3 regions of the Enterobacter sp. TMH.L2 genome follow, and region 2 is predicted to be linked to each of the others. Evidence: predicted binding sites of a transcription regulator. Region 2 holds the regulator's gene; each other region holds the start of a gene.
The links. Region 2 encodes CRP, which controls carbon source genes, mostly activating them, when cyclic AMP is high. Its sites were predicted from a motif close to ATGTGANNNNNNTCACAT; they were not measured.
Positions count from the first base shown of each region.

Region 1: a site for CRP is predicted at 6,900-6,917, ahead of ACREYP_RS11685 (sugar transporter). Genes of this name have one in related genera too.
Region 3: a site for CRP is predicted at 4,983-5,000, ahead of ACREYP_RS00280 (PTS mannitol transporter subunit IICBA). Genes of this name have one in related genera too.

Region 1 covers NZ_CP193791.1:2,427,370-2,437,449, forward strand. Annotated here, with positions in the region: gene glsB (glutaminase B) at 1-808, opposite strand, end outside; gene ACREYP_RS11660 (methyl-accepting chemotaxis protein) at 878-2,479, opposite strand; gene sad (succinate-semialdehyde dehydrogenase) at 2,682-4,073, opposite strand; gene ptrR (putrescine utilization regulator PtrR) at 4,175-5,044, shown strand; gene ACREYP_RS11675 (SDR family oxidoreductase) at 5,045-5,881, opposite strand; gene ACREYP_RS11680 (PhzF family phenazine biosynthesis protein) at 6,004-6,795, opposite strand; gene ACREYP_RS11685 (sugar transporter) at 6,992-8,191, shown strand; gene ACREYP_RS11690 (MarC family NAAT transporter) at 8,238-8,906, opposite strand; gene marR (multiple antibiotic resistance transcriptional regulator MarR) at 9,094-9,528, shown strand; gene marA (MDR efflux pump AcrAB transcriptional activator MarA) at 9,549-9,941, shown strand; gene marB (multiple antibiotic resistance regulatory protein MarB) at 9,980-10,080, shown strand, end outside.
Region 2 covers NZ_CP193791.1:220,875-230,954, forward strand. Annotated here, with positions in the region: gene ACREYP_RS01005 (2Fe-2S iron-sulfur cluster-binding protein) at 1-757, opposite strand, end outside; gene ACREYP_RS01010 (glutathione S-transferase family protein) at 785-1,402, opposite strand; gene tsgA (MFS transporter TsgA) at 1,584-2,768, opposite strand; gene ppiA (peptidylprolyl isomerase A) at 3,049-3,621, shown strand; gene pabA (aminodeoxychorismate synthase component 2) at 3,747-4,310, shown strand; gene argD (bifunctional acetylornithine/succinyldiaminopimelate transaminase) at 4,400-5,620, shown strand; gene ACREYP_RS01035 (YccS/YhfK family putative transporter) at 5,623-7,707, opposite strand; gene crp (cAMP-activated global transcriptional regulator CRP) at 7,770-8,402, opposite strand; gene ACREYP_RS01045 (OsmC family protein) at 8,715-9,119, shown strand; gene ACREYP_RS01050 (phosphoribulokinase) at 9,156-10,025, opposite strand.
Region 3 covers NZ_CP193791.1:56,724-66,803, forward strand. Annotated here, with positions in the region: gene selB (selenocysteine-specific translation elongation factor) at 1-1,073, opposite strand, end outside; gene selA (L-seryl-tRNA(Sec) selenium transferase) at 1,070-2,458, opposite strand; gene ACREYP_RS00265 (glutathione S-transferase) at 2,528-3,136, opposite strand; gene ACREYP_RS00270 (LysR family transcriptional regulator) at 3,202-4,092, opposite strand; gene ACREYP_RS00275 (NAD(P)H oxidoreductase) at 4,193-4,792, shown strand; gene ACREYP_RS00280 (PTS mannitol transporter subunit IICBA) at 5,259-7,178, shown strand; gene mtlD (mannitol-1-phosphate 5-dehydrogenase) at 7,322-8,470, shown strand; gene mtlR (mannitol operon repressor MtlR) at 8,516-9,055, shown strand; gene ACREYP_RS00295 (YibL family ribosome-associated protein) at 9,127-9,489, shown strand; gene ACREYP_RS00300 (autotransporter outer membrane beta-barrel domain-containing protein) at 9,686-10,080, shown strand, end outside.

The DNA of each region.
Region 1 (10,080 bases), 2.2 Mb from region 2:
CGTTGGCGATAATCCCGCCACCCACGCCCGATTTCCCCGGTAACCCCACGCGATAGGCAAATTCTCCCGCGCCGTCATACATGCCGCTGGTGATCATCAGCGCATTAATCTGCCGAGCGTGTTGAGCAGAGATCACCGGTTCAGCAATGTGCAGAGCCCGCCCCTGATTGGCCAGAAATAAAAACGTTTTGGCTAACTCCAGACAACTCATTTCCAGCGCACAGTAATGGAAATAGGTTTGCAGCACCGTAATGACATCATTCTCAAAATTACCAAATGACTTCATCAGCCAGGCAATCGCGGCATTGCGTGCCGAATGCTCAAATTCAGACCGCGCGACGCGTGTGTTATAGACTAAATCGTCAGCACCGGAGAGCGCCCGCACGACTTCCAGCATCCGCTGTTTGGGCGCGCTGAGGCGGGTTTGCAGCATGTCACATACCACCAGCGCACCGGCATTAATAAACGGATTGCGGGGTTTGCCCTGCTCAAGCTCAAGCTGTAACAGAGAGTTAAACGGCTGGCCGGACGGCTCTTTGCCTACGCGCTGCCAGATTTCAGCTTCATCGTAGCGACCCATCGCCAGCGTCAGGCTCAGCACTTTAGAAATCGACTGGATAGAAAAACGCTCTGACGCATCCCCGGCGCTGAAGAACTCTCCGTCCACGGTACAAATAGCAATCCCGAGCTTATTGCCGGAAACCTCTTCCAGCGCCGGAATATAATTCGCGACCTTTCCTTGACCCAGCAAAGGGCGAACCTGGTCGAGGATCTCTTCCAGTAACTGATTGTTTAATTGAACCGGCACCGTGCGCTCCTGAGGCATATGTTAAGCGGCGAAAGTATACCAGAGCCACGGGCCGATAATAAGACGAACTCAGGCGGTCATTTGAAAGCGAGCGACAGCTTTTTCAAGGCGTTGGGACTCATCCAGCAAACGTTTTGAGGTATTAGCCGAGGCCTTAATCAGCAGCCCGGTCTGGCTCACCGCCTGATTAAGCGTGGTGATCCGCGCCGTGACGTGATGCACGCTGGCGCCCTGGTCAACGGAGGCGCTGGAAATTTCATTCAGCAGCCCGCTCAGGCGGGTCACCTGGGCAATCACATTTTTCAACTGCGCCTCCAGCTCTGAGACGGCTTCGCTGCCTTGCTCAATACCTTGCAGCGAGTTATTGATCAACGACTGAATATTTCTGGTCGACTGACTACTCTGTTTCGCCAGCAGGCCAACTTCACGTGCCACCACCGCAAAACCTCGCCCCTGGTTGCCCGCATGAGCCGCCTCAATGGCGGCGTTTAGCGCCAGGATATTGGTCTGGAAAGCAACGTTATCAATCATCGCCACAATGCCGCGCATCTCAGAGGAACGGGTCACAATATCCTGCATTGACGTATTCACCGTGTGCATCATCTGGTCGCCACCGGCCACCATCTCACGCGCTTCGTCCGCGCGCTGGTTCGCCTGAATAGCGTACTGGCTGTTTTCCTGTACGCGGGATTCCAGCTCGGTGATATGCAGAGTGACTTTCTCCAGCTCCTGCTCCTGCTGTGAAGAGTGGGTAGACAGCTCGTTATTCCCTTCCGCAAGCTGGCCAATATTGCTTAACAGAATGGCCGAGGATTCCCGCACCTCTTGCACCAGTTGCTGAATGCCCTGCTGCATTTCCAGTACGCTGCCGTGCAGCTGCTTCACCTCGCGGTTAACCAGTCTTCGCTCAGCGGGGAGCCGCGACAGATCGCCGGCGGCCAGAATATGTAAATGTTCGATAAGGCTGCGCAGCGGGCGAATCACCCAGCGAGCCACGCCCAGCCAGACGGCAATCGCCACGACCAGTAATATACCCAGCGCGATAATAAACAGCGTTTGCGCCTGACTCAGGCTGTCCAGCAATGTGTGGCTGGCCGCAGCTGTTTGCTTCTCGCCTTCGGTCTGATAGCGCGCGTACTGCTCGTTGAAATCGGACTGGAAAGCCTGAATCGGCACTTCAAAGAACGCATCGATGGAGGCCTTCTTTTGCATCCCTTCCAGCTGTTCTTTCAATCCGCCGAAGAACAGCTGATAGCTGTTGGCCAGGCTCTCGCTGCCCGCCGGGTGAAGTTGCTGCCAGGCGGCAAAATTCTGCTGCGAAACTTTCAGGGCGGCGTCGGCCTCATCCACCAGGCTGTTCCAGCTGCCGACCGACCCGGTCTCTTTGTCCTGCATAAAGTAAACGCCCGCCCGGTTCAGCAGGTCACTGGTCATCAGCAGCGAGGTTCTCGCCTTCTCCATGACCACCTGCTGCTGATGAAGCTGGTTATTTTCGAGGACGCTCTGGCGGGTTTCGTGCAGGATGTTGGACAGGGACACGGTGGAGAGAACTTGTAGCACGGAAAAGAGTGCGATAACGCCAACCACCCCGCTCAGCAGCCCGAATTCACGAGGGCGACGGGCAAGCAGCCTGAAGGGATTTAAACGGCGAAAAATTTGACTTATGTTCATGATTTTCTTCAGTAACACAACGATGCCGCGAGTGTACTGAGCGAAAATGACAGAATTATTTCATTCTCATGACAAACAAGACCACCTTCAAGGCGGCCTTACTTTTTACTGATTGCGCGGGCATAAACCAGCATAACGTCTGCCCTTACCGGAGAAAACAAGCATTATTCCTCCCCGGCAAACCGACGCCAGGCGGGCTAAGCTAGCGCCTGTCTTTCCACACGGTCTGAATATTACAGAACTCATGCAGCCCGAAATGGGAAAGCTCGCGGCCAAACCCGCTCTTTTTCACCCCGCCAAACGCCACGCGCGGATCGCTGGCGCTATAGCCATTGATAAACACCCCGCCGCATTCGAGGCGTGCCGCCATCTCCAGCGCCAGCTGTTCATTCGCGGTATAAACCGTTGCGGACAGGCCATAATCGCTGTCGTTTGCCAGCTCAAGGGCATGTTCGCTGTCGCGGGCGACGGTAATCGCGGCCACCGGGCCAAACAGCTCCTGGCGGAACGCGGTCATCTCTGGCGTGACATTAGTGAGCACGGTCGGCGCATAGTAGTTGCCCTCGCCAGGCAGTTTATCCCCGCCGATCAGCAGTTTTGCGCCCTGCTTAAGTGACATTGTCACTTGCTCATGCAGTTCATCACGCAGATCGTAGCGTGCCATCGGCCCAATGCGATTAGCTTCTTCCTGCGGCGTACCAACCTCATAGTTTTTCAGCTCGGCAATAAAGCGGTCGGTAAAGGCGGCGGCAATTCCCTCTTCAACGATAAAGCGTTTCGCGGCGGCACAAACCTGCCCGGTGTTCTGGAAGCGCCCTGCCACGGCGGCCTTCACGGCTTCGTCGAGATCGGCATCATTCAGCACGATAAACGGATCGGACCCGCCCAGCTCCAGCACGCATTTTTTCAGCGCGGCACCTGCCTGGGCACCAATCGCGGCACCTGCTCTACCGCTACCGGTCACGGTGACGGCGGCCACACGCGGGTCGTTAATCGCCTGGCTGACCCCTTCCGGCGTCACGTTAAGCAGTTCGAACAGCGAAGGCACAAAGCCCGCGTCAACAAACATCTGGCGAATGAGTTCGGCGCAGCCCATCACGTTTGGCGCATGTTTCAGAATATAGCTGTTACCGGCCAGCAGAATCGGCACCGCCCCACGCAGCACCTGCCACAGCGGGAAGTTCCACGGCATTACCGCCAGGATCGGCCCCAGCGGACGGTATTCAATCACCGCCTTATTGTGTTCAACCTGAGTCGCTTCCGCCCCCAGCATGGCCGGGCCGTGCTCGGCATACCAGTCGCAAAGGTTAGCGGACTTCGCCACTTCAGCGCGCGCCTGCAAAATAGGCTTGCCCATCTCGGCGGTAATCATTTGTGCCATTGCTTCGCCGTGTTTACGCACCGCCGCGCCCAAATCACGCAGCTTTTGCGCACGTTCGTTAAGCGGGGTAACGCGCCAGGCGTTAAAAGCCTGCTGGTTACGGGCCAGCGCGGCATCAATCCGGGCGGCGTTCTCAAAAGGATAAACCGCAATCCGCTCACCGGTAGCGGGATTGCGTGAAATGGCGTGGGTTTGCCCGGTTACTGATTGCATGGTGGTGCCTCGACAGGTGAATGAGATGTTAACAGTAGCCTTGAGGCACAAAGTTTAAAAATGAATAATACTAAGCAAACCCTTCACGATTTGAGAAAGCCATGGACCTCACTCAACTGGAAATGTTTAACGCCGTCGCTGAAACCGGCAGCATCAGCGCCGCCGCGCAGCAGGTACACCGCGTCCCGTCGAACCTCACGACCCGCATCAAGCAGCTGGAGGCTGATTTAGGCGTGGCGCTGTTTATTCGCGAGAACCAGCGCCTGAAGCTCTCCCCGTCCGGCCACAGCTTCCTGGCCTACAGCAAGCGCATTCTGGCGCTGGTGGATGAAGCACGCATGGTGGTGTCCGGCGATGAACCTCAGGGCCCGCTGGCGCTGGGTTCGTTAGAAAGTACGGCGGCGGTGCGCATTCCTGGCGTACTGGCAAACTTTAACCAGCGTTACCCGAAAATCCACCTTTCTCTCACCACCGGGCCTTCCGGCGACCAGATTGACGGCGTGCTCGAAGGCCGCCTCGCCGCCGCCTTTGTTGACGGCCCGGTGCTGCATCCGTCCCTTGAGGGCCTGGCGGTGTATCGCGAAGAGATGACCGTCGTCGCGCCCGCCGATCATGCCCCTATTCTCAGCGGGGCCGACGTGAACGGCGAGAGTATTTACGCTTTCCGGGCCAACTGCTCCTATCGCCGTCACTTTGAGAGCTGGTTTCACGACAGCCAGGCTATGCCGGGCAAGATCCACGAAATGGAGTCTTATCACGGGATGCTGGCCTGCGTGATTGCCGGCGCGGGGCTGGCGCTGATGCCACGGAGTATGCTGGAGAGTATGCCGGGCAGCCATCAGGTGAGCACCTGGCCGCTGCCGGAGGATAAGCGCTATCTTGATACCTGGCTGCTGTGGCGCAGAGACGCCAAAACCCGCCAGCTGGATGCTTTTATTTCGCTGCTGGAATTGCCTTCGCAGGTGCCTTAACTAAGCCTTGAGATCCCCATACTTATAAGCGGCGGTCACCCCGCCGTCGATCAGGATATCGCTCCCGCTGATATAGGAGCCGTTCGGGCCAAAGAGAAACTCAGCCAGGGCGCCAATTTCGTCCGGCGTGCCGCCTCTTCCCGCCGGGGATTTCGCCAGCATGTTTCGGTAGAACTCCCCGCGTTCGACACTGTTCAGCTCGTCATAGGCCAATGGGGTATACACGATCCCGGCACTGATGCAGTTGATTCTCGCGCCTCGCCGCCCCCATTTTACCGCCTCGGCCATCACCCGCAGCGCATTGCCCCGTTTTGACACCTGGTAGGCATACAGGCTGTCGTCAATGGCTTTGACTCGCGGTAATTCCAGCAGCTTTTCCGGCGGCAGCGTTGCCAGCTCGTCGGCCTCGGCCTGCGTCAGCGCGTCCACATCCAGCCGGTGGCTGGACTGCGAGCCAATCACCACCCCGGAACCTCCCGCGCCAATAACCTTCCCAAACGCCTCAAACACCACTGCCGTCCCGTAAAGATCGACCCGGAGAATATCCTGAGCGGCAGCCTGGGAAGGTGAAAGCCCGGCGGTGTGGATCACGCCCTTCACTTCTCCGTGGCCACAAGCCAGACTCACGAGATTTTGAATCGATTCCCGCGAGCGAACATCAACCACGGTGGTGCTGACCCGGAAACCCGCCTGCTGCAACGTTTGCTGCGCGGTCTGGCTATTTTCCGGCGTGATATCGGCCAGCAAAATATGTTTGCCGGTGCCGACGCGGCGGGCAATCGCCTGAGCAATCGATCCGCTGCCGATAACAACGATAACGTCCTGGGAAGAAAGCATGTTTTTCTCCTGAATAGTGGAATGCAATAAGGCTAGCACGGCCGGATTCATCAATAATCGCCTCCGACGTGCTAGCCTTTATGAACTGCATTCATTAATCCCGGGGAATTTTGCCCGGCAAGTTAACGCAGCAGCACTTTCCCCACCAGATAGGTCACGGCCTTGCCGCCAATCAACACCCGGTCGCCCTTGTACTGGCAGCGCAGATCCCCGCCGCGGTAAGAGACCTGCCGTGCCAGCAGATGGGTTTTATTCAGCTTATCCGCCCAGTAAGGGATCAGCATGCTGTGAGCGGAGCCGGTGACGGGATCTTCCGGCACCGATTCTCCCGGGCAAAAGAAGCGGCTGACAAAGTCATACTCGCTTTCGCCTGCGGCGGTAATACAGACCATTTTCTCCAGCGGGATCATGGCGCTGATATCGGGCTGAATCGCCTCAACCTGCGCCTGACTTTCCAGCACCACCATATAATCACGCCCGACGCGCATCTCTTTACACTCGCTAATACCCAGCGTGGCCAGCAGCTCGGGCAGCGGCGTAATCGGCTGCGTTTCCCAGGCCGGGAAATCCAGCGTCAGCCACTCACCGCTACGCGTCACGGTCAGCGGGCCAACAAAACGCGTGCTGAAACGGATCGTCGCCTCCGGGTAATCCAGATGCTCGAAAATAACGTGGGAGGCCGCCAGCGTAGCGTGCCCGCAAAGGTTGATCTCCCCCTGGGTGGTGAACCAACGCAGCTCAAAGCCCTCATCCGTGGTCACAAAAAAAGCCGTTTCCGACTGATTATGCTGCTGCGACATTTTCAGCAGCGTTTCATCCGGCAGCCATTCGCTGAGCGGGCAAACCGCCGCCGCGTTGCCGCCAAACGTTGCGTCTGCGAAGGCGTCTACCATATAAAAGTCAATTGCTTGCATTGGCGTTACTCCTGCTTTTCATTGTTATTTTCTTCACCTCTACCATGACATACTCGCCCGAACTGTGCTGTTTTTTTTCTACCGTACCCAGGCGCTAGCCCCAAATGAGACATAAATCACAAAATGGGTTGTGTCGCCGATCTGATGGTTTTATGATCGCCCCATTCCTACCCCTTATTTACCTGCATATTCCCTTATGACAATTGCTACCGTTTCGCGCAAAACGGCGTGGCTGCGGGTCGTCACTCTCGCCGTCGCCGCCTTTATTTTTAACACCACCGAATTTGTGCCCGTCGGCCTGCTGTCCGACATTGCGCAAAGCTTTGGCATGGAAACCGCGCAGGTCGGGATCATGCTGACTATCTACGCCTGGGTGGTGGCCCTGATGTCGCTGCCCTTTATGCTGATGACCAGCCAGGTTGAACGTCGCCGCCTGCTGATTAGCATTTTCCTGCTGTTTATTGCCAGCCACGTGCTGTCGTTCCTCGCCTGGAACTTTACCGTGCTGGTCATCAGCCGCATTGGGATTGCTTTCGCCCACGCCATTTTCTGGTCGATTACCGCTTCCCTGGCCATTCGTATGGCTCCGGCGGGCAAAAAAGCGCAGGCGTTAAGCCTGCTCGCCACCGGCACGGCGCTGGCAATGGTGCTGGGCTTGCCGATCGGGCGTATCGTCGGGCAATATTTCGGCTGGCGTACCACCTTCTTCGTCATTGGCGTCGTGGCGGCCATCACGCTGTTTTGCCTGATGAAACTGCTGCCCAAACTGCCGAGCGAGCATTCTGGCTCGCTGTCGAGCGTGCCCAAACTGTTCCGCCGCCCGGCGCTGGTCAATATCTATGCCTTAATCGCGGTGGTGGTCACCGCGCATTACACCGCCTACAGCTATATCGAACCTTTCGTCCAGCAAATTGCCGGGCTTAGCGCTAACTTTGCCACCCTGCTTTTACTGCTGTTTGGCGGCGCGGGCATCATCGGCAGCGTGCTGTTTGGCAAATGGGGGAATAAATACGCTTCGGGGCTGGTGTCCGGCGCGATTGCGCTGATGGCCGCTTGCCTGGTCCTTCTGTTGCCCGCCGCGCAAAGCGAACTCACCCTTGCCGGGCTCAGCCTGTTCTGGGGCATTTCAATTATGATCGTGGCCCTGGGGATGCAGGTTAAAGTCCTGGCCCTGGCGCCGGATGCCACCGACGTGGCGATGTCGCTGTTCTCCGGGATCTTTAATATCGGCATTGGCGCGGGCGCGCTGGTGGGGAACCAGGTCAGCCTGCATATTTCCATGTCAGATATCGGCTTTATCGGCGCGATTCCGGCGCTTATCGCGCTGGTCTGGTCCATTCTGGTGTTCCGCCGCTGGCCGGTGGCGCTGGAAGAGCGGCCCCAGCCTACGCAGTAACAAAAATGCCCTCATCACGAGGGCATTTTTTTCCATCACGCTCAAATCAGGCGGGATAAGTTTTAATAATTTCCAGCACGCCGTTAATAATAAACTGCACGCCCATACATACCAGCAGGAAGCCCATCAGGCGGGAAATCGCTTCAATGCCGCTTTTACCCACCAGACGCATAATCGCACCGGAGCTTCGCAGGCTGGCCCAAAGAATCACGCCCACGGCCAGGAAAATCAGCGGTGGCGCAACGGTAATGACCCAGCTCGGGAAGTCAGAGCCCGCCCGCACCGTAGACGCGGAGCTGATAATCATCGCGATGGTGCCCGGCCCTGCCGTGCTCGGCATCGCCAGCGGCACAAAAGCGATATTGGCTTCCGGCTCTTCGCTTAACTCTTCCGACTTGCTTCTCGCCTCCGGGGATTCATGTGCTTTCTGCTGCGGGAACAGCATACGGAAGCCGATAAAGGCGACGATCAAGCCCCCGGCAATACGCAGCCCGGGAATCGAAATCCCGAAGGTGTTCATCACCACCTGCCCGGCGTAATACGCCACCATCATGATGGCGAACACATTCACCGAAGCTATGAGCGCCGTGCGATTGCGCTGCCGGCTGTTCATGTCCCCGGAAAGCCCAAGGAACAGTGCCACGGTGGTGAGCGGGTTCGCCAGCGGCAGCAGTACCACAAGGCCAAGGCCGATAGCCCTGAGTAAATCCATCATATTTTTATCCTTTTTTTGTCCTTTATTGAACAGCTATAGCGCAGGTTAGACTATAGCAGCCCGCAGTTTACTGACCGCTGTTGAAGCGTTTTAGCTTTTCGTGGCATCGGCTGAATCATCACGTTGACTTATACTTGCCTCGGCAATAGTATCTGCCGTGACTAATCTACTTGCCTGGGCAAACATAGTGAAAAGCACCTGTGATCTGTTTAACGAAATGATCCCCCTCGGGCGATTGATCCACATGGTGAATCAGCATAAAGATCGCCTGTTAAACGATTCGCTCTCCCCGCTGGATATCACCGCGACCCAGTTTAAGGTGCTGTGCTCCATTCACTATGAAGTGTGTATTACCCCAGTCGAGCTGAAAAAAGTGCTTTCCGTTGACCTCGGTGCGTTAACCCGAATGCTGGACCGCCTGCTGTGCAAAGGCTGGGTCGAGCGTTTGCCGAACCCCAACGATAAGCGCGGCGTTCTGATCAGGCTGACGCCGGAAGGCGTGGCGCTGTGTGAAGAATGCCGAAACCTGGTGGGGCTTAGCCTCCATAAAGAACTCACTAAAAACCTTACGGACGACGAAGTCGATACGCTTTATCGCCTGTTGAAAAAGGTATTGCCGTAAACCTGCAAAGAGGTGAAACGATGTCCAGACGCAACAATGATGCGGTCACAATTCAAAGCATTTTGGGGTGGATTGAAGAGAACCTGGAAACCCCGCTCTCGCTGGAGAAGGTTTCTCAGCGCTCAGGCTACTCCAAGTGGCATCTGCAGCGGATGTTTAAAAAAGAAACCGGCCACTCAATGGGCCAGTACATCCGCAACCGTAAGCTGACCGAAATCGCCCTGAAGCTTAAAGAGAGCAACGAACCGATCCTTTATCTGGCCGAGCGCTACGGTTTTGAATCGCAGCAGACGTTAACCCGCACCTTCAAGAACTACTTCTCGGTGCCGCCGCACAAGTACCGCGTAACCCGTCTCGCTGGCGAAGGCAAGTATCTGCACCCGTACAACCAGTATTGCAGTTTGTGTAACTAACGCATCACCGTCCGATTTACAGACGTAACCGAGGAAATATGAAAGTCATCTCCGCAGCCGCGCTCCTTCTGGCGCTGGCATCAACCAACGCTCTTGCGGAGCAGTCCGGCAGCTTCAACGCCACCCAGGCCAACTACGG
Region 2 (10,080 bases):
TGTTAAAGTCCACGAACAGCAGGCCAGCCTGGCCGTTAAGCAGGATGTTACCGAGCGTGGCAAAAAAGAGATTGCCGTTGAAATCGGGAATGGTCAGCGTGCCGTCGTCGCCGACCCGGATGAAGCCCGGTTTGCCGCCGCGGTGGGAAACGTCGGCCTGTCGCTTACCTTCTCTTCCGGCCCAGGAAGCGACAAAAAAGGCATCAGCTGCCTGAATCATTGCGCTTGCTTCAGCGTCCAGCCCCGGAAGGGTCTCTACCGTACCACCTGCATGACTACCGGGCGCGCGGCTAAAAGTGAACTCGCGGAGCTGAATATAGCGCGGGCAGTTGCCAAAGCTTTGGTCGACCTCGACCTGAAAACCGTTGTCCGTTTGCAGGAGCGTGCCGTTCATCCGGTTACGCCGCCGGGTATGAAGCTCGATTCCCAGCAGGCCAATGGAGGCGCGATCCCGTATTCCTTCGGCGGCCGGATCTTCCGTTGTCAACGACGCCGCAATTGTCAGACGGGTCGACGTCGGAGATGTGATAAAACCGGGATCGCCTTCCAGAAGTGTTGCCCACGCTTCACCATTCTGAGAGATGCTGCCGATGACGATAAAAGGCAGCTGAGCGTAGAAGTCACGATGCTGCTCGGGCATGTGATCGCGTATCACTCGCTGGCCTACCTCCGCCATGCGTTCGGTTACGCCGACCTTGTCCTGAAGGAATATTTCACCTTCATGCCAGACGGACTTCTTCGCCAGCTTATCGCTCATTTATTTGCTCTCCCCGGAAGATCGAGATCAGGCGACGGCGTTCAGACCGGCGGCCGTTTTCACGAAAGGCACAAATCCCGGCAGTGCTTCGATACGGCGCAGGAAGGCGTTAACGGCCGGGTAATCAGAAAGATCAACATTCCCTTCAGGTGCGCTGGAGGTGTAGCTGTAAATGGCAACGTCGGCGATGGTCGGGTGGTCGCCGACCAGCCATTCACGGCCGGCAAGATGTTGCTCAAGTCGCCCCAGGACCACGTGTGCCCGGGCAATCACCTCATCGGGATTAAATTTTGCGCCGAAAACCGTCACCAGGCGCGCAGCTGCCGGACCAAAAGCGAGGTCTCCCGCCGCGACGGAAAGCCAGCGTTGAACGGCTGCCGCACCCTGCGGGTCTTCCGGTAACCATGCACTTTGGCCGCTTTTTTTCGCCAGGTAGACAAGAATGGCATTGGAGTCAGGGATCAGCGTGCCTTCGTCATCCAGCAGTGGCACCTGTCCAAACGGGTTAAGCGCCAGGTATTCCGGCTGTTTGTTGGCGCCCGTTTTCAGATCCAGTTCAACAACTTCATGGGGGAGACCGAGCAGGGAAATGAATAAGCGTGCGCGGTGGGCATGGCCTGAGAGAGGGAAGCTATAGAGTTTCATGCTTAGAGTCCTGATTGGCTGAGCGGGAAGATCCCCGAACGATGCAAACAGGTTGCCACAGGCAATAATGGGCAGGAATAAGCCTTATCGGTAATTCATTATTGCGAAAAACGTAATAATAGCGGGAGGGAGAGTGAAAGAACCCTCTCCCCGTTAAAGGAGAGGGTGAGTCGCAGGACTATCAGTGTGCCGCAGCCTCTGCGCCATGGCGGCGGTGCCTGGTGACGAACCCAAGCAGCAGGCACATGACGAAGACGACAGCGTACAGGCCATTGGCGGTGTGCAGAGCAGCCAGAGGGCCACTGTGCGCCACGATTGGACCAGTGACGATGAAGGTCAGCATGGTGCCCACGGTGCCGCAGGTCAGGACAAAGTTAACCAGTTTCGGGGAAGAGACTTTGGTCTGCTGTGAACCCAGGGTGATGATCGTGGTGTAAATGGCGCTGGAGAAGAAACCAAGCGACAGAATAAACCAGGCCAGATGAGCCGGATCACCGTGGTTGAACAGGTACATCAGCACGGTGGCTGCCCCGGCGAGCACGGTCAGAATGCGCTGCAGGTCGAAGAAACGCAGGATGAAGCTGAACGCCCACATGCCGAACATGTAAGACATCCAGAAGTCACTCACCAGCTTACCGGCATCGTTGATGCTCATGCCCAGGCCTTTGGCATATTCCGGAACCCAGGAAATAAAGCCCAGCTGGCCGAGGATGTAGCACAGCGCCGCGATGGACAGGAACAGCACGCCGATGCCCCATTTTTCTTTGGTGACAGGCTGGTCGTCTTTCTTCGCATGTTTGCCCAGCGCCGGGAATTCACAGCCCAGGGTCAGCAGGAAGATAGCGACATAGACCAGGCCGATACATACGTAGACCCAGTACCAGTTGATGCTGCGAGCCAGCAGAATAGCGGCGACCATCGGGAAAATCATCCCGGCCATGCTGAAGAAGGAGTCGGTAAACAGCAGGCGGGAACCGCGCTGACGCCCTTCATACATATGGGTGATCAGGAAGGTACCAATCGACATGGTTATCCCGCTCACAAGGCCCAGTACGAACATGGATGCGGAGAAGATAGCCAGGTTATGACCGAAGATCAGGCCAGCGACGGCCAGCACCATCAGCAGGAAACCAAAGCGCAGCTGGGTTTTCAGCGGCACGATTTCCATCAGCCAGGCGTTCAGGAAGATAGAGATTAAAATACCGGCATTAAGGAACGTAAAAGTATTACTCATGCTGGACACCGGCAGATTAAAGTACTCTGCGATGTTTCCCATCACCATCCCGGTGACGATCACCAACGCGCCAGTCAGGGCGTAGGAGAAGAAGCTAATCCATAAGAGCTTGGTTCGGTTGCTGTTAGTCATAACGAGCCTGTGCAAGGAAATGTAAAGCGCATTGACAGCGCGGCGGACGGGCAGATTTTAGTCATTTGCGTGATCTATTTAAATGAATTATGAATTTATTGCTGAAATAAACTGACTGAATCATGAGGTGTGTCACATATTTCAATCTATTTCAGCGTGTTGGCGCGGCAACTCGTTGATTTGCGTGTAAGTAAAAAACCGTAAATGGCTGGCGTCGGCTGCGGTGCCTCTTTACAATCAAGCCACTTGCTTCACTCACTGCCTTCGTAAGGAATTGTTCATGCTCAAATCGACACTGGCGGCTGTTGCAGCTGTATTCGCCCTCTCTGCGCTTTCACCTGCGGCGCTGGCTGCAAAAGGCGATCCGCACGTCCTGTTGACCACCTCGGCTGGCAATATTGAGCTTGAGTTAAATAGCCAAAAAGCGCCGGTTTCGGTCAAAAACTTCGTGGATTACGTCAACAGCGGTTTTTATAACAACACGACCTTCCACCGCGTAATCCCGGGCTTTATGATTCAGGGCGGCGGTTTCACCGAAGATATGAATCAGAAGCAGCCTAACCCGCCTATCAAAAACGAAGCGGACAATGGCCTGCGCAATACCCGCGGCACCATTTCTATGGCGCGCACCGCAGACAAAGACAGCGCCACCAGCCAGTTCTTTATCAATGTGGCCGATAATGCCTTCCTGGATCACGGCCAGCGTGACTTTGGCTACGCCGTATTTGGTAAAGTGGTCAAAGGTCTGGACGTTGCCGATAAAATTTCCCAGGCGCCAAGCCATGACGTCGGCCCGTACCAGAATGTGCCGACTAAACCTATCGTGATTCTTTCCGCGAAGGTCCTGCCTTAAGTATTTCTGCGCGGGCCTCAATCGCCCGCGCTACGCCTTCCCTGAAGCAGAGAATTTCAATAAGTGGTGAGCCTGGCGTTGGAAAGCGACTAGAATAGCGCGTTCTTTTTTGCCCTGGAGCTGCCATGTTACTGCTTATCGACAACTATGATTCCTTCACCTGGAACCTCTACCAGTATTTTTGCGAACTGGGTGAGGAGGTGTTGGTTAAGCGTAACGATGAAATTGGGCTGGACGATATTGAGCGCCTGACCCCTGACAAGTTGGTGATCTCTCCAGGCCCTTGTACCCCGACCGAGGCAGGTATTTCACTTGCCGCCATTAATCACTTTGCCGGGCAGCTACCGATTCTTGGCGTTTGTCTCGGACATCAGGCTATTGCGCAGGTGTTTGGGGCGGCTATCGTGCGGGCCGAACAGGTGATGCATGGCAAAACCTCCGCCATCAGCCATAACGGCAGCGGCGTATTCCGTGGGCTGAATAATCCGCTGACCGTGACGCGCTATCATTCGCTGCTCATTGATCCCGATACTCTGCCTGACTGTTTTGAGGTCACGGCCTGGACGGACAAACAGGAAATCATGGGCATCCGTCACCGCTCGCTGGATCTTGAGGGCGTGCAGTTCCACCCGGAAAGTATTCTCAGCGAGCAGGGGCATGCGCTGCTGGCGAATTTCCTCCAGAGATGAATTGTCACTTGCCTGTTTTTGGTTTTTTATGCATATTTCGTGATTATATTTTCATTGGTGTCTAACGCATAAAAACGGGTGGGGAATAAATGACAACTGAACAATCAGCGGTTACGCGGGCAACCTTCGATGAAGTGATTCTGCCGATTTATGCACCAGCAGAATTTATTCCAGTGAAAGGGAAAGGCAGCCGCGTGTGGGACACCGCCGGGAAGGAGTACGTGGATTTTGCCGGAGGCATCGCCGTGACCGCACTGGGGCATTGTCACCCTGCGCTGGTGGAGGCGCTGAAAACCCAGGGTGAAACCCTGTGGCACACCAGCAACGTTTTTACTAATGAGCCCGCCCTGAAACTTGCCCGTAAGCTGATTGATGCCACCTTTGCCGAGCGCGTCGTCTTCATGAACTCCGGTACGGAAGCGAACGAGACGGCTTTCAAGCTGGCTCGCTATTATGCTTCGACCCGCCATAGCCCGTACAAAAGCAAAATCATCGCCTTCTACAATGCGTTTCACGGGCGTTCGCTGTTCACCGTTTCCGTGGGGGGACAGGCTAAATACTCCGACGGCTTCGGCCCGAAACCTGCCGATATTATTCATGTGCCGTATAACGACCTCGCGGCGGTGAAAGCGGTGATGGACGATCATACCTGCGCGGTGGTGGTGGAGCCGATTCAGGGCGAGGGTGGCGTGACCGCCGCGACGCCGGAATTCCTGCAGGGGCTGCGCGATTTGTGTGATGAGCACCAGGCGCTGCTGGTCTTTGATGAAGTGCAGTCCGGCATGGGCCGCACGGGCGAGCTTTTCGCTTACATCAACTACGGCGTCACGCCAGATATTCTGACCAGCGCCAAAGCGCTTGGCGGTGGTTTCCCGGTAAGTGCTATGCTGACCACCCATGAAATTGCCTCCGCGTTCCACGTCGGCAGCCACGGTTCTACCTACGGCGGCAACCCATTGGCCTGTGCGGTGGCCGGGGCGGCTTTCGATATCATCAACACGCCGGAAGTCCTCAAAGGTGTGGCGGACAAACGTCAGCTTTTCGTTGAACAACTGCAAAAGATAAACGCACAGTTCGATCTGTTCAGCGACATTCGCGGCATGGGGCTGTTGATTGGTGCAGAGCTTAACGAGAAGTACAAAGGGCGCGCCCGCGAGTTTCTCTACGCTGGCGCGGCAGAAGGTGTGATGGTATTGAACGCCGGGCCGGACGTTATGCGCTTCGCGCCTTCGCTTATTGTCGAGGACGCGGATATCCTGGAAGGGATACAGCGCTTCGCCAAAGCGGTTGCCAGCGTGGTAGCCAGCTAAGGCTAACCCGAGCGTCGCAGACGGCGGTTGAGCCAGATCCCATGATGAGGCCGCTGGCGCCAGGCGACCGAGGAGATGGTATGCATGGTGTTCAGGTGGCCAATAATCCGCTGTAAATGCTGCTCCATGGTGCTTAACGGCCCCGTGGGCAGCGTGTCCGATTCCAGGATATTCGTGTCGTTCGACCCGCCAGGCCCGTCATACTCCAGCCTTTGCTGGCACCGCTGTAACCCAATCTCACAAGACTGTAGATATTTCTGCGCCAGGTCCGGCGTCAGCATGTTGTGTTCGCGCGCCAGCGTGGTCATGGCGTTGATATGCTCGACGATGAACTGGCTGTGCGTCACCCAAAGTTTCATGTCTGCCAGGTAGTGGGAGTTAAATCCTGGCTCCTGCATCGCCTGATTGAGCGAGTTGAACAGCGCATTGTGCGCCTGGTTGACCCGCATACGCTGCCAGGCCAGCGGCGTGGGCTCTGGATCGTTGCTCAATATCAGCCGAATAGCGTCCTGGTCCGCCTCCAGCGCGTCGTGGGCGTTCTGACGCAGCAGGCCGGTTTGCCACTGTGGCCACAGCCAGATCATGCCGCCAAAGGCGATCAGGCAGCCGAGCAGAGTGTCTATCAGCCTGGGAATAATGTAACTCTCGGCGCTGAGGGTGATGAGCTGCAGGGTATATACCGCCGTGACGGTGAAGCCAATGGTGGCCCAACCGTAGCTTTTGCGGATAAACAGGTAACTCACCAGCGTAATCATTAACATCGCCAGCAGGGTGTAGCTGTCCGGGACGTGGAAGTGCAGGGTGATACCCGCGATACACAGCCCTGCCATGGTACCTGCCGCCCTGTGAACAATGCGCACCCGCGTTGCACCGTAGCCGTTTTGCGTCACGAACATCACCGTCATTAGGATCCAATACGGCTTTGGCAGGTGTAAGAAGGAGCCCAGCAGGCTGGCAATGGTCAGCATCACACCTAAGCGCGCGGAGCTGCGCAAAGCGGAGGATTTAAACGAGAGATAGCTTTTCAGGGCCGGGAAAAACGGTAAACGGCGTTCCCTGTCCTCCATTAAATCCCTCACGTACAGCGGCCGCTGGGTTTTCAGTACCCGGGCAATGCGGCTGAAGTGGTAATGGCAGAACTGCCCCACTGGATTGTCCGGATTCTGGCGGGCGATTTTTTCCAGGGCGTCGATCTGCTTATCCATGGTAAAGCGCGTTGGATAGCGGTGGTAAAGAATATCGTCTGCCAGCACGCGCAGGCGCGCGGCGATGGTTTGAGCATTCCAGCGGATCACGGCTTCCGCATGGCTTTGCTCGACCAGTTTTTGCACCTCTTCAGGCTGATGCAGGCTAACCGAAATGTGTTCCTGCAGATCCAGCGCAACCTGGAAAGCGCGTAACAGACGCTTGTAGCCGTTTTGCTGGTTGGCCGATAGCATATGCAGCTGCTGGTAGCAGGTAGTGATCAGGTCGACGGCTTTTTGCTGGCGGGCCAGCAGCGGCGGCAGCGCTTTTTCCGGGTCGGTATGCTGGGTCAGCAGGCTGTACTTTGCTTCGCAGTAATCTGCCAACTGGCGGTACAGCAGGCTGAGCGACTCCCTGAGCGGTTGTTCACGCCATAGCCGGAACCAGAACCAGTTGAAGGCGCCGTACCAGATGGTGCCGAAGATATAGAGCACCATGGGCTTCCAGATCGGCATATTCCCGGCCATGCTGAGCGTAAAAATAGCGGCGATCAGCGATGCGGGCAGCAGGCGGGCGTGAAGTGAGCTGATTTCTGCCGTCACACCGAGCAGCAGAGCCATGACGATCAATATCGCCGGCAGCGGGATGTGGGTGTAAAGCAGCAGAAGCTGCAGGATAAGGCTGCTGAGAGCGAACAGACTGCCGCCGATGATCAATCGTTTGAAGAAGCGCTTGTGCGGCGTGTCCAGCCCGGCAATGTTGCAGCAGGCGGGAACTAACGAGAAGAGAAGGCCGTTTTGCAGGCTGCCAAGCAGCAGGCCGACAGCCACGGGAAGACACAGCACCAGCGTTTGCCGCAGCGCGTAGTTAACTTCTGGGTGGTAAATTAATCTCTTCCACATAGCCTGAATTGTAGAGACAAAAAAGGCGTGTTACCGAAGCGACACGCCTTTATAAGGGCTAATTAACGGGTGCCGTAAACGACAATCGTTTTACCGTGGGCGGAAATGAGGTTCTGATCTTCCAGCATTTTCAGAATACGGCCAACGGTTTCGCGGGAGCAGCCCACGATCTGACCGATTTCCTGGCGGGTGATTTTGATTTGCATCCCGTCCGGGTGGGTCATGGCATCCGGCTGTTTAGCCAGGTTCAGCAGCGTCTGAGCAATGCGGCCGGTCACGTCGAGGAAGGCGAGGTTGCCAACTTTCTCAGAAGTTACCTGCAGGCGGCGCGCCATCTGGGAAGAAAGACGCATCAGGATGTCCGGGTTGACCTGAATCAGCTGACGGAATTTTTTATAGGAAATTTCAGCTACTTCACAGGCTGACTTGGCGCGAACCCAGGCGCTACGCTCCTGGCCTTCTTCGAACAAACCTAATTCACCAATGAAATCACCCTGATTCAGATAAGAAAGGATCATCTCCTTGCCTTCTTCATCTTTAATCAGAACAGCTACGGAGCCTTTGACGATGTAGTACAGCGTCTCCGCCTTTTCACCCTGGTGAATCAGCGTGCTCTTCGACGGATACTTATGAATGTGGCAATGAGACAAGAACCATTCGAGAGTCGGGTCTGTTTGCGGTTTGCCAAGCACCATGCGCGGTTATCCTCTGTTATAAACTGGCTACCAAAGACAAGACGCGGAACCTCTTGTCTGGCGTTGCAATCGTGAAATTTTCCCAAGCCCTGGGAGCTGGCGGGCAGGTTAACCCTGCGGCCTGTAATTAGTCGTTTCCTCTGCTTACGGCATAAACGTCTCTGTATCGCAGCAGCATCCGGATTGTTTTAGCATAGCTTTTGGTTAGTGTCTTGTATTGTCTCGTTTCAGCATGACCTGGATCGCCTTACGTTGCCAGTTTTCACGTAGACGCGTAATCTGAAAGAAATTTTTATTACGGGAGTAGGTAAAATGCAGGCACGTGTTAAATGGGTGGAAGGCATGACCTTCCTCGGCGAATCCGCTTCTGGCCACCAAATTCTGATGGACGGGGACTCCGGGGATAAAGCGCCAAGCCCGATGGAAATGCTGCTGATGGCCGCGGGCGGTTGTAGCTCAATTGACGTGGTGTCGATTCTGCAAAAAGGCCGCCATGATGTGACGGATTGTGAGGTGAAACTGACTTCCGAACGTCGTGAAGAAGCACCTCGTCTGTTCACCCGCATTCATTTGCATTTTGTTGTGACCGGGAAAGAGCTGAAAGAAAGTGCGGTTGCCCGCGCCGTTGAGCTGACCGCAGAGAAATATTGCTCGGTGACGTTGATGCTGGAGAAAGCCGCAGAGATTAGCCACAGCTACGAAATTATTGAAACCTAAGTAGAAAAGGGCGGTATACAGACCGCCCTTACGCCATCAGGCAATTTTCCTGCCTTCTGCCAGCCGCTGCACCAGCGGGGCCATGATCAGCTCCATCGCCAGCCCCATTTTCCCGCCCGGTACCACCAATGTATTGATGTGGGAGATAAACGACCCCTGCAACATTGCCAGCAGATAAGGGAAGTCGATGTCGTCCAGCCCACGGAAGTGAATGACCACGAAGCTTTCGTCCAGCGACGGAATGGCTCGCGCGGCAAACGGGTTAGAGGTGTCTACCGTCGGAACGCGCTGGAAGTTGATATGGGTACGTGAGAACTGCGGCGTAATGAAGTTGATGTAATCGTCCATGGAGCGCACTACGGAATCCATCACCGCTTCCCGTGAATGGCCGCGTTCGCTGGTATCGCGCACCAGTTTCTGAATCCATTCCAGGTTAACGATGGGCACCACGCCTACCAGTAAATCGACGCAGTCGGCGACGTTATGTTGAGGGGTGACTACACCGCCGTGCAGGCCTTCGTAAAACAGGACGTCAGTGGGCTCCGGGAGCGGCTGCCAGGGCGTAAAAGTACCCGGCACCTGGTTCCACGGCACCGCTTCATCGTAGGTATGCAGGTATTTACGCGCTTGCCCTTTGCCGGTCTGGCCGTATTCGATAAAGGTTCGTTCCAGTAACCCGAAGTCGTTGGCGTCTGGCCCAAAGTAACTAATATGGCGGCCAGCATCGCGTGCTTTGCGGATAGCCATGTCCATTTCCGGGCGGGTATAGCGGTGGAAACTGTCGCCTTCAACTTCAGCGGCGCGCAGGTTGAGCTGCTGGAAAATCTTGCGGAAAGCGAGGCTGGTGGTCGTGGTGCCGGCGCCGCTGGAACCTGTGACCGCAATAACCGGGTGTTTGGCTGACATAGGGTGAAAACTCCGTGAGGGATCGGAAAAGAGATCTGTATCTGCTTGTTATACT
Region 3 (10,080 bases), 160 kb from region 2:
TCTGCCAGCTCACCCAGCCAGCTCAGGAAGGCAGGCTGGCGTTTACCACGGCGTGGCGCATGAAGCTGCACGGCACGGGCTCCGGCGAGCGTGATGCGCGCGCTGATATCGCGCAGCACCAGGCGGTCGTTATCCGCCAGCCACAGCGGGACATCCAGCACCAGCTCGGCCAGATTACCTTCGAGCAGCGAAACTCGCCCGGTCACGTGGCGGGCAGAATGGTGAATATGCAGCGGCTGCCATTGCTGGAGCGGCTGCAGCGTTTGCAGCTCGACGATGACGCGCTCAACCGGCTGCAGCGGTTTGTCGCTCAGCAGCCAGTCGCCCCGGCTTATGTCGGTTTTTTCCGCGTCACCGCTGATGTTCAGCGCAATACGCTGCCCGGCCATCGCGCGGGTTACCGGCTGGTTTTGAGCGTGGAGGCCGCGCACGCGCATCGGTTTTTCTGCGCCCGTCAGCCAGAGTGAATCGCCGATATTGACTTCGCCGCTCAGCGCCGTGCCGGTCACAACCAGCCCTGCGCCCTTGACCGTAAAGGCGCGGTCGATGGCGAGGCGGAAGCGATGTGCCGTGGCATGAGGGCGTTCGCCCAGCCCTTTGAGATGCTGCTGTAGCGCCTCGACGCCTTCCCCGCTGGTGGAGGCGGTCACAAAGATTGCGGCCTGGGTATCACCCAGTAATGCAGTAACTTCATCGCGGACTTCCGCAATGCGGCTGTCGCTCACGCGGTCGGCTTTAGTCAGCGCGACTGTGATCTGCGGGTTGCCGGTCAGCTGTAAAATCGCAAGATGTTCGCGGGTTTGCGCCATCACGCCATCATCGCAGGCGATGACCAGCAGGGCATGATCGATGCCGCCGACGCCAGCCAGCATGTTGGCCAGAAACTTTTCATGCCCGGGCACGTCGATAAAGCCGATAACCCGGCCATCCGGCTGCGGCCAGTAGGCGTAGCCGAGGTCGATGGTCATGCCGCGTTTTTTCTCTTCCGGCAGGCGGTCTGCGTTCACGCCGGTCAGCGCCTGAAGTAGGGTGGTTTTGCCGTGGTCGACGTGCCCGGCGGTGGCGATAATCACTGGGCGAGTCCCTCCAGCAGCAGCGCTTCGTTTTCGAGGCAGCGCAAATCCAGCCACAGGCGGCCCTCGGCCACGCGGCCAATCACCGGCCTTTCCAGCGCGCGCAGAGTTTGCGTCAGCGAGGCGAGCGTTGTGCCACGTCCATCTTTTGGCGTGAAGGTCAGAGCGGCACCGGGCAGGCGATCAACGGGTAAAGAGCCGCTGCCGATTTGCGACATGCACGCTTCAACGCGCACGTCGAACCGCTTGCCAAAGCGCTCTTCAAATGCGGGCAGCAGGCGGCTGGCCTGCCGGTGGATATCTTCGGCGCTGCGGGTCAGCAGGCGCAGGGTTGGCAGGCGTTCAACCAGCGTTTCCGGGTGCTGGTACAGCCGCAGTGTGGCTTCCAGCGCCGCCAGCGTCATTTTGTCGGCCCGCAGCGCACGCTTCAGGGGGTGGCTCTGAATGCGCTCGATCAACGCCTTTTTGCCGACGATAATCCCGGCCTGCGGGCCACCGAGCAGTTTATCGCCGGAGAAGCTCACCAGGCTCACGCCATCGGCGATCAGCTGCTGCGGCATCGGCTCTGGCGGCAGGCCCCACTGGCTTAAATCCACCAGCGAGCCGCTGCCCAGATCGGTGACGACCGGCAGGCCTAGTTCGTTGCCCAGCGTAACCAGCTCGGCCTCGCTAACGGCTTTGGTGAAGCCTTCAATGTGGTAATTGCTGGTGTGGACCTTCATCAGCAGCGAGGTATTTTCCCCTGCTGCCGCGCGGTAATCTTTCAGGTGCGTGCGGTTGGTGGTGCCGACTTCAACCAGCCCGCAGCCCGCCTGACGCATGACGTCGGGGATGCGAAACGCGCCGCCAATCTCCACCAGTTCGCCGCGAGAAACCACCACTTCACCGCCGTCTGCGCAGGCCGCCAGCATCAACAGAACCGCCGCCGCATTGTTATTGACGATGCAGGCGTCTTCCGCCCCGGTCAGCTCACAAAGCAGGTCGGCGATGGCGCGATCCCGGTGGCCGCGCCCGGCATCGTCCAGTGAATATTCCAGCGTGACGGCGGAGCGCATGGATTCCGTCACTGCCGCGATAGCTTCTTCAGCCTGTAATGCCCGGCCAAGATTGGTGTGCAGCACGGTACCGGTCAGGTTGAACACGGGCTGGAGAGCGCTGCGCTGGCTGGCCTCGAGCACGCTACGCGTTTTCTTCGCCCAGTCCTCGCTCCAGTCCGGCAGCTTGCTTGCCGAGCGGATGTGCTCGCGCGCTTCGTTTTGCAGCGTTCTCAGCGTGGCAACCACGCGGGTATGGCCGAACTCGGCAAGCAGGGCGGTAAAGGCGGCTTCGCGCAGCAGGCGGTCGGTCGCCGGAAGATGGCTAAAAAGTGTTTGAGCTGTCGTCATGGCAAGGACTGAATTAAGAAATTTGTGGGCGATATTACAGGGGACAGCGTCCCCTGTCCTGGCCGCAGATCATGCCGCGGGCGGTTCGGTACGGGCAAAACTCTCGCGCTGGAACAGCTGTTCTACCAGCTTGACCAGGTGAGGGCGGTTCACGCACCAGCCCGGTGAAACGCGGCGGAAATTAAGATAGCCCACTGCGCAGGCCGCGGAAATACTGGCCAGATCGAGCGGCTCGGCGGCCAGGGTGCCGTCGGCGGCGTATTCTTCCAGCAGGTCGAGGGCGCGGCCAATCTTCTCGCGCTGACGCACCAGGACTTCTTCAGACTGCTGTTCCGCCGGGCGCAGTTTCTCACGCACCGACGTTAACGCCGCGTCCAGAATGCCGTCGGAAAGCGCCTCAAGCTGGCGCACTTTCAGCGCCGCTTTTGGGTCGTGCGGAATGAGCTCTGGCGCAATGTTTAGCAGCTCAAGGTATTGGGCGATGATCGGCGAATCAAACCAGCGCTCGCCTTCATCGGTGATAAGCGTAGGGACTTTGCCTAGCGGGTTGTACTGCGGAGCCGGGCTGTCGCCAACCCACGGGTTGACGTTAATAAATTCAAAACTGAGGCCTTTTTCAAGCAGGATGACCGAGATCTTTCGCACGTAGGGGCTGGTGTAATTACCGATCAGTTTCATGACATTATCCGTTTTTGCCAACTTGAGGTAAGTATGAAACAGATACCCAACATTGGTGAAAAAGTCTACGCCTGCTGCGCTTTTATGTAATCAACGAAGGCACGCAGCGCGCTGGGCATGTATTGCCGATTTGGGTAATAGAACTGGAACGGCGGCAGCGCAGGCAGCCAGTCTTCGAGCATTGAAACCAACCTGCCGCTTGCCAGGTGTTCTTCTACCTGCTGCTGATAGAGATAGCCGATGCCTGCGCCGCACAGCACCGCTCCCAGCTCAGAGTCGAGATCGTCCACGATGATGTTGCCGCACGGCGTCACTTCCAGCTTGCCCTCCGGCCCGTAAAACTCCCAGCAATAGGGGCGGCCGCTGTGAAAACGAAAGATGACGCTGCAGTGGTTAACCAGCTCGCGAGGGTGCATTGGCGCAGGGTTTTGCGCCAGGTATTCCGGCGTGGCGACGACGCAAATCCTCGCTTTTGGGCCGATGGGAACGGCAATCATGTCTTTTTCCACCGTGGTGCTCAGCCGTATCCCTGCGTCGTACTCCTGCCTCACGATGTCCACCAGCCTGTCGTCGGTGGTCACTTCGACTTTGATGTCGGGATAGCGGGCGGTAAACCCGGCGACCAGCGGCATCAGCACAAGGCGTGAAGCCAGCCGCGAACTGTTGATTTTGAGGGTGCCCATCGGCGTGTCCCGAAACGAGTTCACCTCATCGAGAATAGTATGAATCTCGTCGCAGGCCGGGCGCAGGCGCTCGTAGAGGTTGTTGCCAGCCTCGGTCAGCGAGACGCTGCGGGTGGTGCGGTTGAACAGCCGAATTTTCAGGCGCTGCTCGAGCTGTTTGATGCCGTGGCTGATCGCCGAAGGAGACAGCCCCAGCTCGTCTCCGGCGGCGCGAAAGCTTTTGTGCCGCGCCACGGCGATAAAGGTCGCGAAGTCGGTAAAATTCAGCGCCATTAGTGAAAATCCTTCATTAACCCATCTCAAATACTACGTTTTACAGAATTATCCAGCGGTCGTAAAGTGAACGTACATCCCCACTGTCTGAGATAACTCCATGAAATCAGAGAATATGTATATTGTTTGGGCGCACCCGCGCAGTGAGTCGCTAACCGCGCAGGTGGTGCAGGAAATTCAGGGCGAGGCGGCCGAGTGCGGCATTAACGTCTCCTCCCTCGATCTGTACCGCAGCGGCTTTAACCCGGCGCTGGGCATGGAAGATGAGCCGGACTGGAACAACCCGCAGAAACAGTATTCCCCGGAAGTTCATCGCTTGTTTGGCGAGTTAGAAGATAAAGACACCGTGGTGATCGTGTTCCCGGTGTGGTGGTACAGCTTCCCGGCCATGCTCAAAGGCTATCTGGATCGCGTGTGGAACTTCGGCCTGGGCTACGGGCCAGGCAGCACGCTGGGCAATAAGAAAATCCGCTGGGTGGCGCTGGTCGGCGGCTCACAGGCCGGGTTTGTGAAATATGGCTGGGAAAAAAACATGGCCGATTATATTCACGGCTCAATGGGATATTTGGGCGTGGAAGATGCAAAAATTGAGTTCCTCTATAACACCATCGGCGTGGAAGAGGGGATTGGCGACAGCGACGCCCATTACCAGCAGCTGTTTGCTCAGGCGCGCGGCATTGTCGCGGACTTAGATAACTAACTTTTCATTCCAGCGCGGCATTCAACGTCGCGCTTTCTGCCAGCCGCTTCGCTGTAATTTACTTTCATCCCTTTCTTGCCCGCCGTTTGTTGTCAACGCCCAGATTTTAACTGGATCACATTAGGATTAATCTGCCCCAAAATACTTTGTGAAGTAGGTCACAAATAAATAACAAAGACGTCATAACAAAATGTGATTTTAGTCACATTAAAAGGTCAGTCAGGGTTAAAAATTCCACGGTGTACTTTTTTTACACTGCAATTATGTGATCGTCATCACTCAATGTGGAAGGTGGATCCCTGAGTATTAGTGATCTAAATCACATAATTAGGCGGTTGCTGGACAGATTAACGATTCAGTGCCAGATTCGCGTCACTTTACTGCATAAGGCCGGCGACCCTGCCGCTACGTTAACAATAAACCTCGGGCTGCTTTTCAGCGCGGAACACCAACAAGGGGTATGTGTATGTCATCCGATATCAAGATCAAAGTGCAAAGCTTTGGTCGTTTCCTCAGCAATATGGTTATGCCAAATATCGGGGCGTTTATCGCCTGGGGTATTATCACGGCCTTATTTATTCCTACCGGATGGTTGCCAAACGAAACGCTGGCGAAGCTGGTAGGCCCGATGATCACTTACCTGCTGCCGCTGCTGATCGGCTTTACCGGTGGTCGCCTGATTGGCGGTGACCGCGGCGGCGTGGTGGGTGCGATTACTACCATGGGCGTTATCGTCGGGGCAGATATGCCGATGTTCCTCGGCGCAATGATTGCGGGTCCTCTGGGCGGCTGGGCAATCAAGCACTTCGACAAATGGGTCGACGGTAAAATCAAATCCGGCTTTGAAATGCTGGTGAACAACTTCTCTGCCGGTATCATCGGGATGATCCTGGCGATTCTGGCATTCCTCGGCATCGGCCCGGCGGTTGAAGTCCTGTCCAAAGTTCTGGCGGCAGGCGTTAACTTCATGGTTGTGCACGACATGCTGCCGCTGGCGTCTATCTTTGTAGAACCAGCTAAGATCCTGTTCCTGAACAACGCCATCAACCACGGTATCTTCTCGCCGCTGGGTATTCAGCAGTCCCACGAGCTGGGCAAATCCATCTTCTTCCTGATTGAAGCGAACCCGGGTCCGGGTATGGGTGTTCTGCTGGCGTACATGTTCTTTGGGCGCGGTAACGCTAAGCAGTCTGCGGGCGGCGCGGCAATCATCCACTTCCTGGGCGGTATCCACGAAATTTACTTCCCGTACGTGCTGATGAACCCACGTCTGATCCTGGCCGTTATCCTCGGCGGTATGACCGGCGTGTTCACCCTGACCGTGCTGAACGGCGGCCTGGTGTCTCCGGCTTCCCCGGGTTCTATCCTGGCGGTACTGGCAATGACGCCGAAAGGCGCGTACTTCGCTAACATCGCGGCTATCTGTGCGGCAATGGTTGTCTCCTTCGTGGTCTCCGCCATCTTGCTGAAAACCAGCAAAGTGAAAGAAGAAGACGACATCGAAGCTGCGGCTCGCCGTATGCAGGAAATGAAAGCCGAATCCAAAGGTGGCTCAGCGCCGCTGGCGGTAGGTGCTGGCCTGTCTAACGACCTGAGCCACGTGCGTAAAATCATCGTTGCCTGCGACGCAGGGATGGGGTCCAGCGCCATGGGCGCAGGCGTGCTGCGTAAGAAAGTGAACGACGCTGGCCTGAAAAATATCTCCGTGACCAACTGCGCGATCAACAGCCTGCCGGACGACGTTGACCTGGTGATTACCCACCGCGACCTGACCGAGCGTGCGATGCGCCAGGTGCCGCAGGCGCAGCATATCTCCCTGACCAACTTCCTCGACAGCAGCCTGTACGCTAACCTGGTTGAGCGTCTGGTGGCTTCCCAGAATCTGAGTCAGAAAGAAGAAAAAGTCATGCACAGCCTGGAAGACAGCTTTGTTTCCAGCGAAGACGCGGTGTTCAAGCTGGGCGCGGGTAACGTGTTCCTCGGCCTGAAAGCCAGCAACAAAGAAGAAGCGATTCGCTTCGCTGGTGAACAGCTGGTGAACGGCGGCTACGTGCAGCCGGAATACGTGGACGCGATGTTTGAGCGCGAGAAACTGACCCCGACCTACCTGGGTGAAGGTATCGCGGTTCCTCACGGCACCGTGGAAGCAAAAGACCGCGTGCTGAAAACCGGCGTGGTGTTCTGCCAGTACCCGGAAGGCGTTCACTTCGGTGAAGAGCCGGAAGACGTGGCTCGCCTGGTGATCGGTATTGCAGCCCGCAATAACGAACACATCCAGGTCATCACCAGCCTGACCAACGCGCTGGATGATGAGTCGGTGATTGAGCGCCTGGCGCACACCACCAGCGTCCAGGAAGTGCTGGATTTGCTGGCCGGTAAGAAATAAGACCCTGCCCCTCACCCCTGAGGGGCAGCAGGTGCAAAGCATTACTCCCTCTCCCCTTTTGGGAGAGGGCTAGGGTGAGGGGATTCGCATACAGTATCCTTACCCCAGCCCTCACGGGTGAAATAATCAGGAAGGTTAACGCAATGAAAGCATTACATTTTGGTGCAGGTAATATCGGTCGTGGCTTTATCGGTAAACTGCTGGCGGACGCCGGTCTGCAGCTGACTTTTGCCGACGTAAACCAGGTGGTTCTGGATGCCCTGAACGCGCGTCACAGCTACCAGGTTCACGTAGTCGGCGAGCAGCAGCAGATTGATACCGTCTCCAACGTGAATGCCGTCAGCAGCATCGGCGACGACGTTGTGGCCCTTATCGCTCAGGTTGATCTGATCACCACCGCCGTCGGCCCGGTTGTGCTGGAGCGCATCGCACCAACGCTTGCCAAAGGCCTGGAACTGCGCCGTGCGAACGGCAACGAAACGCCGCTGAACATCATCGCCTGTGAAAACATGGTGCGTGGCACCAGCCAGCTGAAAGAGCACGTCAAGAAAGCGCTGTCTGCTGACGCGTGGGCGTGGGTAGAGCAGCACGTTGGCTTTGTCGATTCTGCAGTTGACCGCATCGTTCCGCCGTCTGAATCCGCCACTAACGATCCGCTGGAAGTGACCGTGGAGACCTTTAGCGAGTGGATTGTCGATAAAACCCAGTTTAAAGGTGACCTGCCGAACATTCCTGGCATGGAACTTACTGATAATCTTATGGCGTTTGTCGAGCGCAAGCTCTTCACGCTGAATACCGGGCATGCTATAACCGCGTACCTCGGTCAGCTGGCCGGGCACCAGACTATCCGCGATGCCATTCTTGATGAGAAAGTGCGCGCCGTAGTGAAAGGGGCGATGGAAGAGAGCGGTGCGGTGCTGATTAAGCGCTACGGCTTTGAAGCCGACAAACATGCCGCGTACATCAAGAAAATCCTCGGTCGTTTCGAAAACCCGTATCTGAAGGATGACGTGGAACGCGTTGGCCGCCAGCCGCTGCGTAAACTCAGCGCGGGTGACCGCCTGGTTAAGCCGCTGCTGGGGACGATTGAGTACGGTTTGCCTCACGCTAACCTGATCAAAGGGATTGCGGCGGCAATGCACTACCACAGCGAGCAGGACCCGCAGGCGCAGGAGCTGAAGCAGCTTCTGGCAGATAAAGGCCCGCAGGCGGCGCTGGCGGAAGTGTCCGGTCTGGATGTAAACAGCGAAGCCGTGACTGAGGCGGTGAAGGCGTATAACGCCATAGCGTAACCCTATGCAGGCGCGGTGGATACCGCGCCTGAAACATGTTTAGTGATGCAGGCAAAAATGGAAGAAACCCAGGCCTTTGAAAACCGCGTGCTTGAGCGACTGAATGCCGGCAAAACCGTAAGAAGCCTGCTGATTGCTGCCGTCGAGCTGTTAACCGAAGCGGTAAATATCCTGGTGCTGCAGGTGTTCCGCAAGGACGACTACGCGGTGAAATATGCGGTTGAGCCACTGCTGGACGGCGACGGCCCGCTGGGCGACCTGTCGGTACGCCTGAAGCTTATCTACGGGCTGGGCGTGTTGAACCGCGCCGAGTACGAAGACTGCGAGCTGCTCATGGCGCTCCGGGAAGAGCTGAACCACGACGGCAACGAGTACAGCTTCACCGATGACGAAATGCTTGGCCCGTTTGGCGAGCTGCACTGCGTGACGGCGCTGCCGCCGACGCCGACCTTCGTTGATGGCAGCGATCCTGAACTGCTGGCGATGCAACGTCAGCGCTATATGCAAATCGTTCGCTCCACGATGGTCCTTTCCCTGACTGAGCTGATCTCCCGGATCAGCTTAAAAAAAGCCTTCCAGAAATAGCCGCTTTTCGCCCTGTCCCTCAGGATCGTGTATCCTTGCCAGCAAGCCATCTTTATTCACGGTAAGTCAAAATGAAAGAAATCGAAAAAGCAGAAATTAAACGCCTCAGCGACCGTCTGGACGCTATCCGCCACGAAATGCCAGGCCTGCACCTGATCAACGAAGCGGAAAAATATGCCGAGCTGGAAAAAGAGCGGCAGAAGCTGGAAATCGAAATCGCTCGCCTGCAGGCGGTGCGTAACCAGAAGCTGAGCAAAGAAGCGCAGAAGCTGGTAGCGCTGCCGTACAAGCGTGCGATTACCAAAAAAGAGCAGGCCGATATGGGCAAGCTCAAGAAAAGCGTGCGTGGCCTGGTAATTGTCCATCCGATGACCGCTCTGGGTCGCGAGATGGAACTGACCGAGATGACCGGTTTCTCCCGCACGGAATTCTGACCGCGTTCTCTTTTCGGTGAAATAAGCCGATAAAACCCGCCTCATCAGCCTGTTAAATCTCCACCCGGCTCTATAGTTAAATGCCGGGTGTGGATTTCTTCTACCCCAGCCCCACCACTGGACAATTTGCCCGCCTTACTGCGAGGCCGCAGGGAATGCCAACCCGTTGTTTATCTTTCTTGCTGCGAGAGTAAACATGAAAAATAAGGCTTTGACTCTGGTTCCCGTCTGTCTGGCCGGTTTAACCGGCATGCTTCCCTTTCCTGCCACCGCCGCCTGTTCGTCGTCAACGCCGAATAGCGGGGACACCGTGACCTGTAGCGGCTCGGGTATTCCGCCGGTGGTTGCCACCGCAGGCAGCAATAACGTTACGATTAATCTCGACTCAACTGTGACCGGGAGTTACTCGCTGACCACCCAGGCGACGCCATTTTCGGTGGACAGCGGCAGCAGTATCAACAGCGCCGGGGCGCTGACTCTCTCTGATAACGGCACGGGCGTGGCGAACCGTGGGGCGCTGTTGCTGGGCGTGAATAACGGTAATACGCTGACTAATGGTGCGACGGGCACGCTGACCACCACCGGGGCCTA